Linked DNA regions of Tolumonas auensis DSM 9187. The protein of the gene in region 1 interacts with the protein of each later gene in a pairwise test. Links are inferred from orthologs where the notes say so. Each region holds a gene or a part of one and is shown on either strand. Other genes may lie near its edges.

What was found. Proteins that work in one complex are often made in the same cells at the same time.
Region 2: the proteins of rep (region 1) and dnaB interact in binary tests that used the Escherichia coli proteins (3 or more experiments, as listed by UniProt). The link is inferred for Tolumonas auensis DSM 9187 from one-to-one orthologs.

What each region holds. Positions count from the first base shown.
Region 1 is NC_012691.1:295,817-299,150, reverse strand. Bases 158-3,050 are described here. They hold rep (DNA helicase Rep), read left to right. Parts: upstream 158-535; coding sequence 536-2,566; downstream 2,567-3,050. Other genes in these bases: TOLA_RS01390 (DUF496 family protein), read left to right, coding at 2,982-3,050; TOLA_RS01395 (hypothetical protein), read left to right, coding at 2,571-2,873; TOLA_RS01405 (hypothetical protein), read right to left, coding at 158-433. In the rest of the region: more of TOLA_RS01405, read right to left, coding at 1-157; more of TOLA_RS01390, read left to right, coding at 3,051-3,311. UniProt on the Escherichia coli protein: Rep helicase is a single-stranded (ss)DNA-dependent ATPase involved in DNA replication; it can initiate unwinding at a nick in the DNA. It binds to ssDNA and acts in a progressive fashion along the DNA in the 3' to 5' direction.
Region 2 is NC_012691.1:2,989,125-2,992,242, forward strand. What follows is about bases 250-3,118. They hold dnaB (replicative DNA helicase), read right to left. Parts: upstream 2,447-3,118; coding sequence 1,052-2,446; downstream 250-1,051. Other genes in these bases: alr (alanine racemase), read right to left, coding at 250-1,042. Outside these bases: more of alr, read right to left, coding at 1-249. UniProt on the Escherichia coli protein: The main replicative DNA helicase, it participates in initiation and elongation during chromosome replication. Travels ahead of the DNA replisome, separating dsDNA into templates for DNA synthesis.

The DNA of each region.
Region 1 (3,334 bases):
AAAGCTCGGCTTCCCGATCTTCTGCTGAACAGACAATCTGCGCTTTTGAAGCTGAACGAGGCTCTTCTGCAATATGTTGAGTCGTTGCCGTTTCAGTCGTCTCAACAGTTACGTGAGTATCTGTTGCTGCCGGAACAGAATTCACCACCTTGGTTTCTGTTTTGACTACCTGTTCCACCGCAGGGGGGCTGGCTTTTGCCGGTACCTCAGCAACGGCAATCACCGGATGGGATGCGGTGGCGGCTGATTTTTCTGACGGAACATTTTGCGGACTGGCGGTATTAACAGCGGGGGATGAAGATGACAAAACGGAAAACAGTTTTTCCTGCGTCATATCCGGAAACAACAGTTTAATGGTCACCAGCGCACAAACTGCGACCAGCAGCAGAATGATGAATCCAATGATTCTCCAATCATACTGCGATGTTTTCATCTCTATTCCTGAATTCACATAAGCCATCGTATTTCACCTCCACAAGGTATCTTGCATTTGTTTTGTTATACTGCCCGCCCGATGCTCTGATGGTGACAAGGCATGAAACTCAATCCCCGACAACTGGATGCTATGCACTATGTATCCGGCCCTTGCCTGGTACTGGCCGGTGCCGGTAGCGGAAAAACCCGTGTTATTACCGCTAAAATTGCTTACCTGATCCGCGAATGCAGCTATCAGGCACGTCACATCTTTGCCGTCACATTTACCAATAAAGCAGCGAGAGAGATGAAAGAGCGTGTTGCACAGACACTGGGGCGCCGGGAAGCCCGCGGTCTGACCGTCTCGACATTTCACTCACTCGGGCTGGATCTGATCCGTCGTGAACATCAGCATTTACAGTTGAAAGCAAACTTCTCCCTGTTTGATGACACCGATCAGATGAGCCTAATCAAGGAGCTGACTGAGGCTGACCCTGAATTGCAGGGTAACAAAGAATTGTTACAGCAATTAGTTCAGACCATCTCCCGGTATAAAAATGATCTTATTTTGCCGGCACAGGCGTTAAAGCGGGCTCATACCCCGGAAGAACAGCGCTTTGCGATTTGGTATGAGCGTTATCAGAAACAAATGAGCGCGTATAACGCACTGGATTTTGATGATTTGATCCTGTTACCGACGCTGTTGTTAAAAACCAATGCTGAAGTGCGGGAGCAATGGCAGAACCGTATCCGTTATCTGTTAGTGGATGAATATCAGGACACCAACACCAGCCAGTATGAATTAGTGAAGCTGTTAGTCGGTGAACGCGCCCGGTTTACCGTGGTGGGTGATGACGATCAGTCGATTTATTCCTGGCGCGGTGCCCAGCCACAGAATCTGGTCCGTTTGCAGCAGGATTTCCCTCGACTGAACGTGATCAAACTGGAGCAGAATTACCGCTCCAAGGGCCGCATTCTGAAATGTGCCAACATTCTGATTGCCAATAACCCGCATGTGTTTGACAAGCAGCTGTTCTCAGAGCTGGATTACGGTATGCCGGTCCGGGTGCTGATGGCCAAAAACGAAGAACATGAAGCCGAAAAAGTGGCGGCGGAAATCATGGGGCACCGTTTCATGAACCGTACCAGCTGGAAAGATTACGCGATTCTGTATCGCGGTAATCACCAGTCCCGGCTGCTGGAAAAGGTGCTGATGCAAAACCGCATCCCCTACAAAATCAGCGGCGGGACCTCGTTCTTCTCGCGCACTGAAATCAAAGACATCATGGCGTATCTGCGCCTGCTGGTGAATCCGGATGATGACAACGCTTTTCTGCGGGTTGTTAATCTGCCACGGCGCGAAATTGGTCCGACGACGCTGGAAAAACTTGGTCACTATGCCAATCAGCGCGGTAAAAGCCTGTATGCTGCCAGCTTTGAGATCGGGCTGGAGCAACATCTGCATGGCCGGGGATTACAGGCCCTGCGTCACTTCTGTGACTGGCTGTGCCGCATGAGCGATAACGCGGCGCGCGGTAACAGTGAAGAGGTGGTGCGCGATCTGATCAAAGATATCCACTACGACGAATGGCTGTATGAAACGTCACCCAGCCCGAAAGCGGCCGAGATGCGGATGCAGAACGTCTCCACGCTGTATCGCTGGCTGACCGATATGCTGGCCGGGGATGTGCAGCAGGATGCCGCGCCATTAAACCTGAGTGAAGCCGTCGCCCGCTTTACGCTGCGCGATATGCTGGAGCGCAATGAAGGCGACGAAGCGCTGGATCAGGTGCAACTGATGACACTGCACGCGTCCAAAGGGCTGGAGTTTCCGTACGTCTTTATGATCGGCATGGAAGAGGGATTGCTCCCGCATCAGGCCAGTATCGATGAAGATAACATTGATGAAGAACGCCGTCTGGCTTACGTCGGCATCACCCGGGCGCAGACAGAGCTTTGCTTTGTTCTGTGCAAAGAACGCCGTCAGTTTGGTGATACCGTAAATCCGGAGCCCAGCCGTTTTCTGCTGGAACTGCCGCAGGACGATCTGCAATGGGAAGCCCGCAAAGAGCCGGCCAGCGCCGAACAGCGTCAGCAAAAAGCCAAAACCGGGATTGCCAATTTACGAGCCATGCTGAAAGAAAAAGGATAACGCCATGTCTTCTGCCCGCTGGAAAATCCAGCTGAGCCCGAAAATCCGCCTGAGCTCACTGGTGCTCGGTATCGTACCCGTGATTATTGTGCTTGGCTGGCTGGGGATCTGGATGCCGCAGTCATTGCGCTTACTGATGCTGTCACTGTTTGATCAGCTTGGAACACTGATCTACTACCCGCTGGCAGCACTGGCACTGGCCGCCGGCTTTTTCCTTGCCGCATTATGGCGGCGCGAATTTAACTGGCAATATTTGCTGGAAGGCACACTGTCTGTATGGATGTTGCTGAATTGGCCGATATACTAAAGCGGGATCTGGCTCTTACGCCATAAACATGGCAGGATGAGAACAAACCACAGCAAACAGACAGTGGTCAGAGAGAAGAATCAACAAGCTGATATGGTGGATAACACAATGCAAAGTAATGAAATGAATAACATTCTGGAATTCGTACGTGTCGCGCGTCTGAAAAACAAACTGACCCGCGAAATCGAAGACAACGCCCGCAAAATCCGTGACAACCAGAAACGTGTTGCACTGCTGGCTAACCTGACCGAATACCTGAAACCAGGCATGAGCTACGAAGATATTCTGGAAATCATCCACAACATGAAAGGCGATTATGAAGATCGCGTGGATGACCTGACTATCGTCGGTGCAGAACTGTCTAAACAACGCCGTGAAGCCAGCAAACAGCTGCGTAACTTCCCGCGTACCTTCCGCAAAGAAGGCAGCGCAGAGTAATCTGCCAATAACAGACGGCCTCT
Region 2 (3,118 bases), 2.7 Mb from region 1 along the record:
TAGTAATAAGCTCATAAGGGATCGTCCCGATTGCTTCAGCGACAGTTTCAACAGGTAAGCCTTCACCCCATAAGGTAACATCATCACCAACCTTATCAGTTGCATCCGGCCCCAAATCAACCGTCAGCATATCCATTGAAACCCGGCCAACCAATGGTACGATACGGCCGTTCACCCGCACCGGAACACCGCTGGGTGCCATGCGAGGGTACCCATCACCATATCCTATCGCGACCACACCGACTTTAGTGTCTTGCTGAGCTACCCATTTCGCGCCATAGCCAACAGGTTCGCCCTGTTTCACTAAACGCACCGCAATCAGGCTGGTTTTCAAAGTCATCACAGGCTGCAAACCATGATCATAACCTGTTTTTCCGAGGAACGGTGATGCACCGTACAGCATGATCCCGGGACGGATCCAATCCGCATGCGCATCATGCCATTCCATGATGCCTGCAGAACTGGCCAAAGAACACTCACCGGCATACTTTTGAGTCAGTTGATTAAATAATTCAATTTGCTTGGTTGTAGCCAGATTGTCTAATTCGTCAGCACGACTGAAATGGGTAATGAAGTTGAACGGCTGCACTACATTCCGGCAGTTAGCCAACCGCTCACAAAACTCTTCAGCTTCTTCAGGGCGCACCCCCAGCCGATGCATTCCGGTATCCAGTTTTAACCATACGGTAACCGGATTAGGTAACTGCATTTGCTCCAGCGCATCCAGTTGTTCGACCGAATGCACAGCAGTCTGGATATTGTTGGCAGCTAACACAGGCAAATCATCCGCGCTGAAAAAACCTTCCAGCATAATAATTGGCTTCACAATACCGCTGGAACGAAGGATCAGCGCCTCTTCCAAACGAGCTACGGCATAGGCATCTGCCGACGCTAATGTTTTAGCAACCTGAATCAGCCCATGCCCGTAAGCATTGGCTTTCACTACTGCGACTACTTTTGTATTCGCCGGGATCTGAGATCGGACTACCGCAAGATTGTGTTGTAATGCCTGAGTATCAATCTGCGCCGTTGCACCCTTCATGAATAATCCTTAGTAATCGTCATTAAACGCGGGGCCGGCATAATTATCAAACCGGGAATATTGCCCCTGAAATGTCAGACGCAGCTTACCGATCGGGCCATTACGCTGTTTCCCGATGATGATTTCGGCAATGCCTTTATCAGCACTGTCATCGTGATAAACTTCATCGCGATAAATGAACATGATCAAGTCAGCATCCTGCTCAATAGAGCCTGACTCACGCAAATCCGAGTTAACCGGACGTTTATCTGCACGTTGTTCCAGACCACGATTCAGCTGTGATAATGCAATCACCGGAATCTGCAGCTCTTTAGCCAATGCTTTTAATGAACGGGATATTTCCGCAATTTCCAGCGTCCGGTTCTCACTGAGTGACGGAACCCGCATCAGTTGCAGGTAGTCGATCATGATCATACTGAGCCCGCCATGCTCTCGGGCAATACGGCGGGCACGGGAACGCAACTCTGTCGGAGTCAGCGCGGAGGCATCATCAATATAGAGTTGTCCTTTTTCCAGTAACAACCCCATAGTGGAAGAGAGACGGCCCCAGTCATCATCATCCAGTTGTCCGGTTCGGACCCGGTTTTGCTCAATACGACCGAGTGACGCCAGCATCCTCATGATGATCTGTTCAGAAGGCATTTCAAGCGAAAAAATAAGTACCGGCTTATCACAGGTTAACGCAGCATGTTCACACAGGTTCATCGCGAACGTGGTTTTCCCCATGGAAGGACGCGCAGCAACAATGATCAAATCGGAAGACTGAAAACCGGCAGTCATTTTATCCAGGTCAGCATAACCACTGGAAACCCCGGTCACACCGTTGTGTGGTTTATGAAACAACTCTTCGATTTTATCAACGGTCTTTTCCAGCAAGACTTTCAGTGGCTGAGGCCCTTCAGTACTACTGGTACGCTGTTCCGCAATCTTGAATACTTTGGTTTCAGCCAGATCTAATAAATCCGCTGCCCCCCGCCCCTGCGGATCGAATCCTGCTTCAGCGATCTCATTAGCCACAGCGATCATTTCGCGGACAACAGCGCGTTCACGCACAATCTCCGCATAAGCACTGATATTGGCTGCACTGGGCGTAATGCGGGCGATTTCGACCAGATAGGCAAAGCCACCCACCGCATCCAGCTGTTCACGTTGTTCCAGTTCTTCCTGCAACGTGATCAGATCAATCGGGCTGCCTTTTTCAACCAGACGGGCTATCGATTGAAAGATCAGGCGATGTGGCCGGCTGTAGAAGTCCCGTTCAACCACCCGTTCACTGACCCGGTCCCAGGCCTGATTGTCTAGCAGCAAACCACCCAGCACCGACTGCTCTGCTTCAAATGAATGTGGCGGCAGCTTGAGTTGTTCTACATTCTGATCTTTTTTACTGGATGACGTGGCAGGCATAAACTCGATACCAAACAGAATAACGGATACATTATCGGACTTTTTAGCCGACAGTGAAACAGAGGAAGTAAGGATATAGCAGATAAAACAGGAAATGGTGCATCCGAGAGGATTCGAACCTCTGACCACTCGGTTCGTAGCCGAGTACTCTATCCAGCTGAGCTACGGATGCAAGAGTAAGATAAAACAGGTGAAGAAAATGGTGCATCCGAGAGGATTCGAACCTCTGACCACTCGGTTCGTAGCCGAGTACTCTATCCAGCTGAGCTACGGATGCAAGAGTAAGGTAAAACAGGTGAAGAAAATGGTGCATCCGAGAGGATTCGAACCTCTGACCACTCGGTTCGTAGCCGAGTACTCTATCCAGCTGAGCTACGGATGCATGAGTAAACTATAACACTAAAATAAAATGGTGCATCCGAGAGGATTCGAACCTCTGACCACTCGGTTCGTAGCCGAGTACTCTATCCAGCTGAGCTACGGATGCACAGGCGCAATGGCGGTGAGGGAGGGATTCGAACCCTCGATGCGGCTTTTGACCGCATGCTCCCTTAGCAGGGGAGTGCCTTCAGCCTCTCGGCCACCTCACCGTTGCGGGGGCAGATATTACTGTGCAGGGAAAATAAGTCAAACAATTTTTCTGTGCGATTTACTCATCCGTACAGGGAGTGA